3 regions of the Streptomyces sp. NPDC005775 genome follow, and region 1 is predicted to be linked to each of the others. Evidence: riboswitches for the same ligand, from Rfam matches in the RefSeq annotation. Region 1 holds a riboswitch; each other region holds the start of a gene.
The links. Region 1 has a riboswitch for S-adenosylmethionine ahead of thrC (threonine synthase). Riboswitches for the same ligand answer to the same signal wherever they lie in the genome.
Positions count from the first base shown of each region.

Region 1 (3,169 bases):
CGAGGATGCCGCGCAGCAGCTGCTCGGCGATGTCGTCGGGCAGCAGCCGGAAGTAGTCGACGGGCGCCCACGGGGTGTGCGAGAAGTGGCCGATCCGGAGGTCGGGGCGCAGCTCGCGGAGCATGCCGGGCACCAGCGCCAGGTGGTAGTCCTGCACGAGGACCGCCGCACCCTCGCCCGCCTCCTCGGCGAGCGCCTCGGCGAAGGCCCGGTTGTACGTCTCGAAGGCGGCCCACTGGCGGCGGAACTCCGCGTCGAAGACCGGCTCGACGGGGGTCTGGTAGAGCAGGTGGTGGACGAACCAGAGCACCGAGTTGGCGATGCCGTTGTACGCGTCGGCGTGCACTTTCGCGTCGATGTCGAGCATCCGGACGCCCGGCTCGCCGATCCCGCGCCGCACCGCCTCCCGGTCACCGTCCCCGAGGGCGGCGCAGACCCACATCTTGTCGTCGACGGCGCTCAGGCCGGAGACGAGCCCGCCCCCGCCGCGTCTGGAGTCGAGGCCGCCGTCCTCGCGCAGCGCGTACGAGACCGGGCCTCGGTTGGACGCGACGAGTACCTGGGCAGCGGGCTGAGGTGCGTGCTCGGAGACCATGGGCGGAATCTAGCCCGATCACGAACCGCCCAAACGTGCGAAGTCATGCCGTCTCACGCCGCGCGGCGTGCGACGTATTCCTCGATCTCGCGCATCGGCGGCCGCTCCTCGGTGTCCACCGGGTACGTGTGCGGGACGAAACCGTGCTCGCCACGCTCGAACTGGGTCAGCGACGGCCGGACCAGGTGACCGCGGGACAGGCGGAGTTGAGCGGTCCGGTAGATGGCGGCCGCCATCCGGCCGAGCGCCTGGCCGTCCTGGTGGCGGTGCTTCCTGACGCCGACGTCGACCTGCGCGAGCGCGTCCAGGCCGACCGTGTGCAGGGAGTCGACGAGCAGGCCCAGCTCCACTCCGTAACCGACCGGGAACGGCAGCCGCTCCAGCAGCGAGCGCCGCACCGCGTACTCGCCGCCCAGCGGCTGGACGAAACCGGCCAGCTGCGGCCAGTGCAGATTGAGGAGCGGGCGTGCCACCATTTCGGTGACCCGGCCGCCCTGACCCGTGGTGTCGCCGAACGGGCGGTCGTACATCGCCTTGACGAACTGCACCGAGGGGTCGGTCAGCAGCGGGCCGACGATGCCGGAGACGAAGTCCGCCGAGAAGTCCTTCAGGTCCGCGTCGATGAAACAGACGATGTCACCGCTGGTCACCAGGAGTGACCGCCAGAGCACCTCGCCCTTGCCGGGGACGGCCGGGATGCGGGGGAGGATCGCGTCCCGGTGGACCACCCGGGCGCCCGCCCGGCGGGCGACGTCGGCGGTGGCGTCCGTGGAGCCGGAATCGATCACCACGAGCTCGTCGACCAGCCGGACCTTCTCCATGAGCTCGCGCCGGATCGTCGTGACGATGTCCCCGACCGTCTCCGCCTCGTTCAGCGCGGGCAGCACCACGCTCACGCCCGTCCCGTGCGCGTCCTTCCTGGCATCCAGCAGACGGTCCAGCGGGCGGTCGGCGGCTGACCAGGAACGCCTGGTCAGCCAGCGTTCGACCTCTTCCAGCACGGTCGATACTCCCTGTATGTGATCCATCTCGCGGTACGGACGACTATCTCAACCGTCCAGTGCTTCGGTTACAGTCTTGAACAACGCAGATGGCCGTCGCATGCCGGGGTCCGTCCGCCGATAAACGCCTGGATCCATGGTCCAGTGCCACAGCGCTCATCCAGAGGGACAGAGGGAACGGCCCGTTGAAGTCCCGGCAACCCTCCCGCCGACCGCGAGGTCAGGTGGGGAAGGTGCCAATTCCGTCTCGTGACGAAATGCGTCGCGAGGAAGATGAGGAGAAAGGGCCTCGCCATCATGGCTGTTGAGACTGTTGCAGCACACACCGAAGCTTCTGTGGACCTCGGTCCCGCCGCGGCGCTTTCCTGCCGCGAATGCGGAGAGCGATTCGCACTCGGCCCCCTTTTCGCCTGCGCGTCCTGTTTCGGGCCGCTCGAAGTGGCGTACGACCTGCCGAGCGGCTCCCCGGACGAGCTGAAGAAGCGCATCGAGGCCGGACCGAACAACATCTGGCGCTACGCGCCGCTGCTGCCGGTCCCCTCCGACGTCGCGGACAAGCCCAACATCAATCCCGGCTTCACCAAGCTGGTCAAGGCCGACAACCTCGCCCGCGAGCTGGGCGTCACCGGCGGCCTGTACGTCAAGGACGACTCCGGCAACCCGACGCACTCCTTCAAGGACCGCGTCGTCGCGATCGCCGTCGAGGCCGCCCGCGCCTTCGGATTCACCACCCTGTCGTGCTCCTCCACCGGCAACCTCGCCGGCGCGGTGGGTGCCGCCGCCGCCCGGGCCGGCCTGCGCAGTTGCGTGTTCATCCCGCACGACCTGGAGCAGGGCAAGGTCGTCATGGCCGCGGTGTACGGCGGTGAGCTGGTCGGCATCGAGGGCAACTACGACGACGTCAACCGCTTCTGCTCCGAGCTCATCGGCGACCCGCTCGGCGAGGGCTGGGGCTTCGTCAACGTCAACCTGCGCCCGTACTACGGCGAGGGGTCCAAGACCCTCGCGTACGAGATCTGCGAGCAGCTCGGCTGGCAGCTGCCCGACCAGATCGTCATCCCCATCGCGTCCGGTTCGCAGCTCACGAAGATCGACAAGGGCCTCCAGGAGCTGATCAAGCTCGGCCTGGTCGAGGACAAGCCGTACAAGATCTTCGGCGCCCAGGCCGAGGGCTGCTCGCCGGTCTCCGCCGCCTTCAAGGCCGGCCACGACGTGGTCCGCCCGCAGAAGCCGAACACCATCGCCAAGTCCCTGGCGATCGGCAACCCGGCCGACGGCCCGTACGTCCTGGACATCGCCCGCCGCACCGGTGGTGCCGTCGAGGACGTCAACGACGAGCAGGTCGTCGACGCGATCAAGCTGCTGGCCCGCACCGAGGGCATCTTCGCCGAGACGGCGGGCGGGGTGACGGTCGGCGTGACGAAGAAGCTGATCGACGCCGGTCTGCTGGACCCGGCGCTCACGACCGTCGTCCTGAACACCGGTGACGGCCTCAAGACGCTGGACGCGGTGGCCGCCACCTCGCAGGCGAGCGCCACGATCCGCCCGAGCCTGGAAGCCTTCCGCGCCGCCG
Region 1 is NZ_JBIAIU010000006.1:52,279-55,447, forward strand. Features, by position in the region: gene ACFYPA_RS15795 (trehalose-6-phosphate synthase) at 1-595, opposite strand, end outside; gene ACFYPA_RS15800 (glucosyl-3-phosphoglycerate synthase) at 649-1,596, opposite strand; SAM riboswitch class I at 1,750-1,876, shown strand; gene thrC (threonine synthase) at 1,894-3,169, shown strand, end outside.

Region 2 (3,169 bases), on a different contig from region 1:
GCCGCGGCTGCACACGGCGTCGATGAGCCCGTCCGCCAACTGTTCGCAGTGGTTGCGGATTTCGAAGGGGTCGGTGCCTTCGAGGGCCGGCCCGACCATGCGCGCGTGCCGCCGGTGCTCCTCCCCCGCGCTGAAGTAGATGGACGGCAGGGGCCGCCCCACCATCGGCAGCAGGGGCCAGTCGTCGGGGATGTGGGGCCACTGGTTCCAGAGCCCGACATCGCGCGGGAACAGCTCCGCGTCGCTGGTGACTTGATGCAGTTCCCGGTACCCGATGACCAGCCAGGCGGGGAAGCCGCCCGGCAGCTCCACGGGGACGACGGGCCCGTGATCACGCCGCATGGCGCGGTAGACGGCTTGCGGTTCCGTCTGGAACCCGGGCCCGCCGAGTGGCACGGCACCGGCGTGCGCCGGGCAACCGGGAGGCGGAGAGGGAGAGGGTGGCGCGGGCTCTGCGGAAGAAGGGCGCGTCATGGGTCCTGACTCCTGTGGCGACAGCTGCACGCGTCAAGATCAGGCGATCAACGCACGTTCACTATAAGGAGTTTGTGTGCCGTCGGAACGGTCAGCGACGATCAATCCCACACCCTGAACGGAACAGCGGGACGACATCTCAGCACAATTGCCGAGCATCGCGATGTACCGAACGAGCTCACGGTGCGGACGCGACGGGACGGGCTACGCCAGGGAGCCACGGCCCCCGGCACGGTCGTCCCGAACCGCGGTCTCGCACAGCTCCCCGGCCTCCAACCCGACGTTGACGAGCCCGGCAGCGCCGCCGTTGACTCCGCCGCCGTGCACCAGCTTCAGCGCATGCCAACGCTCCAGCCAGTACACCCGCCCGAGGTGACTCGCAAGGGTCTCCCGCAGCGCGCCGGGGGCATGCGTCCACACCGCGGGGAGGTTGTCGGCATGGTCGAAGGCGGCCCGCAGTTCGACCCACCCGTCATCACGGACATCCCCCGAGGTGACCAGGATCTCGACGGCCCGCCCCGGCTCCTGGCGGCACTTCTTCGCGTGGATCCAGTGCACGCGGTGACCCGCGGCATAGCGGGAGCAGCCGTCACTCCGCACGGAGTCGTTCTGGGCGAGATGACGCAGCATGGTGAGGTTCGCCTTCCGAGGTGAGGACCCCGGATCTCCTGCACCGCGGTCCGCTGTTCCCCGTGCCCTTCGCACGGGGCAGGTCGTCACCCGGAGCACCCGCAGCGGAGCGGGGTGCCGTCCAGCAAGCCGGGGCTGCGCACTGGAACTCATGACCCGTACACGACTCTAACGCACACGAACGGCACGAACCGACGGGTGGTCAGGAGTGCGCGGCCCCGGCCCCGGGCACCACCCGCCCCGGACCGCCCGCCGGGACGAGGCCCCTGACCCGGGGCCCTCAGCCGGTGACGAGACCCGGGTCGCTCGAACCGGCCCGGCCGGTCTCGACGTGTCCGGCGAAGCGCCGCAGGAACGTGGCGTCCACGTCGGAGACGACGGTGACGTCGTACCAGCTCTTGCTCCCCCGCAGGTCGAGCACGTGTTTCACGGTCGCGCCGGCGCTGACCGCGAAGGCCCGCACCCCTCCCCCGTACCCGGCCGCGCTGCGCACGGTCAGACGCACGGTCGAGGACCCACCGTTGACGAAGGTGAGCTCCAGTCCACCACCCGCCGCGACATGACGCGCCGTCACCTCCGGCCCCGCCACCTTGCCGCCGGCCCGGAAGGTGCGCAGGAAGCCGTTGGGACCATGGACGGTGAGGTCGGTCACTCCCTTGGAATAGGCGGTGTTCCAGCTGTCCGCGAGGGACTTGCCGGCCTCGGTGGTGTAGGTCCAGGGCCCGTCCGTGCGGTTCGCGGAGCTCACCAGGAACTGCGCCCCTGCGGCGGCGCCGCCACTGAGGGTGAGGCGGTACGTGCCGGTGGCCGTATCGGCGGCCCCGTCGACGAAGGGTGCGTAGCGCAGCGGCCGGGTGGGCCGTGCCCCCTTCTCCTGCTTGGGCACGCTGCCGGTGGCGGGCGGTGCGGGGACGTAGTCGGGGTGCCGGAGGCGGTCCGGAGGCTCGTAGGCGTCGGTCGACGGCAACGAGAGGTCCGAGGCGTCCGTACGACTGAAGTCGAAGGCGGAGGTGAGATCACCGCAGACGGCGCGCCGCCAGGGCGAGATGTTGGGCTCGTGCACGCCGAAGCGCTGTTCCATGAAGCGGATGACGGAGGTGTGGTCGAAGACCTCGGAGCACGCGAACCCACCGGTGCTCCACGGTGAGACGACCAGCATGGGCACGCGCTGGCCGAGCCCGTACGGTCCGGCGGTGTACCGGATGTCGCCGGGGAAGTAGTCGGCGGAGGTGTCGACGGTGGACAGCCCCTGCGCGGGCCCCGACGGGACGAAGGGCGGCACGACATGGTCGAAGAAGCCGTCGTTCTCGTCGTAGGTGATGAAGAGGGCGGTCCGGCCCCAGACCTCGGGATCGGCCGTCAGCGCGTCCAGGACCTGCGAGATGTACCAGGCGCCGTAGTTGGCGGGCCAGTTGGGGTGTTCGCTGTACGCCTCCGGGGAGACGATCCACGAGACCTTCGGCAGCGTCCCGGCCCGGACATCGGCCTTCAGGTCGTCGAGGAGCCCTCCGCCGTTCTTGATGTCGGTCCCGGTGCGGGCCTTGTCGTGGAGCGGGTCGCCGGGCACGGCGTTACGGTAACTATCGAAGTAGAGGAGCGAGTTGTCCCCGTACGTACCCCGGTAGGCGTCGCTGATCCACCCCCAGGACCCGGCGGCGTCGAGCCCGTCGCCGATGTCCTGGTAGACCTTCCAGGAAACCCCCGCCTGCTCCAGGCGCTCGGGGTAGGTGGTCCAGCCGTATCCCGCCTCGTCGTTGCCGAGGACGGGGCCGCCACCGGAACCGTCGTTCCCCGTGTACCCGCTCCAGAGGTAGTAGCGGTTCGGGTCGGTGTTCCCGATGAACGAGCAGTGGTACGCGTCGCAGACGGTGAACGCGTCGGCGAGGGCGTAGTGGAACGGAATGTCCTCGCGGGTGAGGTGGGCCATCGTCGTCGCGGTCTTGGCCGGAACCCACTGGTCGTACGCACCCTTGTTGAACGCCCGGTGTCCGCCGGCCCAGTCGTGGTTGAGGTCCTGGAGGAACTGCATCCCGAGCTTGTCGGCCGGCGGCCGGAACGGCAGCAC
Region 2 is NZ_JBIAIU010000001.1:807,412-810,580, forward strand. Features, by position in the region: gene ACFYPA_RS03580 (cytochrome P450) at 1-474, opposite strand, end outside; gene ACFYPA_RS03585 (hypothetical protein) at 679-1,104, opposite strand; SAM riboswitch class IV at 1,152-1,261, opposite strand; gene ACFYPA_RS03590 (phosphocholine-specific phospholipase C) at 1,385-3,169, opposite strand, start outside.
Region 2: another riboswitch for S-adenosylmethionine. It lies ahead of ACFYPA_RS03585 (hypothetical protein); the one in region 1 lies ahead of thrC (threonine synthase).

Region 3 (3,169 bases), on a different contig from region 1:
TCATCACCAAGCGGATCTGTCTCGGCCTTCAGCGCCGGGACAAGGAGAAGGTGCTGCACGGGCGTGAGTCCGGTCTCATCAAGCGCCTGCCGCACGGTGAGTTCGTCGAGGTGCACGAGCCGCTCGCACCCGCGCAGCTGCACACGCTCACCGCGCACGAGCAGTACAAGCCGGTCGAACTCGGCCCCGAGGTCGACGAGAACGGCGTCAAGCGCAAGATCTCCCCGGTGCAGAAGCTGCGGGCCAAGCTCAGCAAGGGCTTCTACGGCGAGCACACGCAGATCCCCAAGCCCACCGCCGAGGAGTACAAGGAGATCACCAGCGGCCACGGCCACCACTGATCACCTGAACTGATCGCCACAGCAGGAGCCCCGTCCATCCGATGGACGGGGCTCTTCGCTGTCCCCGGGGCTCGATAGGGTGGTCCCATCCCCTTTATCGGCTGTGGACCCCAGGAGCGGACCATGAACGTTGTGACCCCGGCAGGCGGCGACAGCGTGGCGGCTCGTACCTGGCCCGGCGTGCTGACCCCCCTGCTGCGCGGCCAGGACCTGACGGAGGACGACACCGCCTGGGCGATGGACCGCATCATGAGCGGCGAGGCGACCGACGTGCAGATCGCCGGCTTCGCCGTGGCGCTGCGCGCCAAGGGCGAGACGGTCACGGAGGTCTCCGGTCTGGTCCGCGCGATGTACGAGCACGCCACGACCATCCATGTGCCCGGCCGTACGGTCGACATCGTGGGCACCGGCGGAGACATGGCCAAGACGGTCAACATCTCCACCATGTCGGCGATCGTCGTGGCCGGGACGGGCGCCAAGGTCGTCAAGCACGGCAACCGCGCCTCGTCGTCGGCCAGTGGTTCCTCCGACGTCCTGGGGAAGCTCGGCGTCAATCTGGAACTGCCCCCGCAGCGCGTCGTCGAGGTCGCCGAGGAAGCGGGCATCACGTTCTGCTTCGCCGTGAAGTTCCACCCCGCCCTGAGGTACGCGGCGAAGGCCCGGGCGGAGCTCGGCGCGCCGACCACCTTCAACATCCTCGGGCCGCTCACCAATCCGGCCAAGGTGCGCGCGCAGGCGATCGGCGTCGCCGACCTGCGGATGGCGCCCATCGTCGCGGGCGTCCTCGCCGAGCGTGGCAACTCGGCCCTGGTCTTCCGGGGCGACGACGGTCTGGACGAGCTGACCACCACCGCGACCTCCCGGGTCTGGATCGCCAAGGACGGCGCGGTGCGCGAGGAGGCCTTCGACCCGCGCGACGTCGGCCTGGACCTGGTGCCGGTGGACGCGCTGCGCGGCGCCGACGCCTCGTACAACGCCGATGTGGCCCGCCGGCTGCTCGCGGGGGAGACGGGGCCCGTACGGGACGCCGTCCTGCTCAACTCGGCGGCGGCGCTCGTCGCGCTCGACCCGGGGCAGGGCACGCTCGCCGAGCAGCTCACCGCGGGGATCGCGAAGGCCGCCGAGTCCATCGACTCGGGCGCGGCGGGCCGGACGCTGGAGAGATGGGTCGTGGCCAGCAACGCCTGAGGCGGGGCGCACGGAAGACGAGGCAGGGCGCGGTCCAGATCATGGACCGCGCCTTGCGCCTTTTCGCAGGTGTGGCAAGATGCTGCGCAGGTCATGAGTGACAGCGACTACGGCCCCGGCCCGCTGTCCGGCAACCCTCCGTCCGTGGCGGGGTGCCCCGGGTGAAGACCAGGCCGCAGGCAGCGAGGTCTGCGGCAAGCGCGGACCCCTCGACATCGTGAGATGTCCACCCGTGGGGTCCTGGTCCTCAGGGAGCCTCTTGTGAGCACGCGAATGCGCTAGGGCTTTTCGGCCCTTCTCCGCACACCCTTCTTTCTTCCCTCCGTGCTGTCGCGTATCCGCGGGCACGCGGGATTCGCCTGCCTGTTACGGGAGTTCGTCATGTCTGTCCTCACTGCTGCCACCGACCAGTCGATTTGTACCCCGCTGCCGGTTCTGGGCAAGGATGTAACGGTTCCGCTGGTCACCGGCGGTGAGGTCACCTACGCCGCGCTGGACTACGCCGCCAGCGCCCCGGCCCTGCAGCGGGTGTGGGACGACGTGGCCGCGTACGCGCCGTACTACGGCAGCGTCCACCGCGGTGCCGGCTACCTCTCGCAGCTCTCCACGGACCTCTTCGAGAGCAGCCGCGAGACCGTGGCGGAGTTCCTCGGCTGCCGCGCCGACGACCAGGTGGTCTTCACCCGGTCCACGACCGACTCGCTCAACCTGCTCGCCGCCGCTCTGCCCGCCGACTGCCAGGTGTTCGTCTTCGAGACCGAGCACCACGCCTCGCTGCTGCCCTGGCGCGACGCCCGGGTGACGTACCTGAACGCCCCGCGCACCCCCGCCCAGGCCGTCGAGACCCTGGAGCGGGCGCTCGCCGGCCGTGACCCCTACGGCCCCGCCCTGGTCTGCGTCACCGGCGCGTCCAACGTCACCGGCGAGCTGTGGCCCGTCAAGGAGCTCGCGGCCGCCGCGCACGCCCACGGCGCCCGGATCGTGCTGGACGCCGCCCAGCTCGCCCCGCACCACCCCGTCGACATCGCCGAGCTGGACGTCGACTGGGTCGCCTTCTCCGGTCACAAGCTGTACGCGCCCTTCGGCTCCGGCGTCCTCGCCGGCCGCTCCGACTGGCTGACCGCGGCCGAGCCCTACCTGGCCGGCGGCGGCGCCTCCCGCCAGGTCGCCCGGCGCGCCGACGGCGGGGTGGACGTCGAATGGCACACCACCGCCGCCCGCCACGAGGCCGGCTCGCCCAACGTCATCGGCGTCTACTCCATCGCCTCCGCCTGCAAGGCGCTCACCGAGGCCGGGTTCGACAGCCTGGTCGCCCGGGAGCAGCGGCTCGTCGCCGACGTCCGCGCAGGACTCGCCGAGGTCCCCGCGGTCAAGGTGCTCTCGCTGTTCGGCGACGACGCCCCGCGGGTCGGCGTCATCTCCTTCGTGGTGGAGGGCTGGAACAGCTCGCACTTCGCCGCCGCGCTCTCGGCCGAGTACGGCATCGGGGTCCGCGACGGACTGTTCTGCGCCCACCCCCTCGTGCGCACCCTGCTCGGCAGCGACCCTCAGGACGTCGGCGAGTGCGGCGCGCCGGAGGCCGAGCCGGGCCAGAAGTCCCTCAACGCGATCCGGGTCAGCTTCGGCGCCGGTACGCCGGA
Region 3 is NZ_JBIAIU010000011.1:39,507-42,675, forward strand. Features, by position in the region: gene ACFYPA_RS24525 (cytochrome bc complex cytochrome b subunit) at 1-341, shown strand, start outside; gene trpD (anthranilate phosphoribosyltransferase) at 465-1,529, shown strand; SAM riboswitch class IV at 1,619-1,736, shown strand; gene ACFYPA_RS24535 (aminotransferase class V-fold PLP-dependent enzyme) at 1,911-3,169, shown strand, end outside.
Region 3: another riboswitch for S-adenosylmethionine. It lies ahead of ACFYPA_RS24535 (aminotransferase class V-fold PLP-dependent enzyme); the one in region 1 lies ahead of thrC (threonine synthase).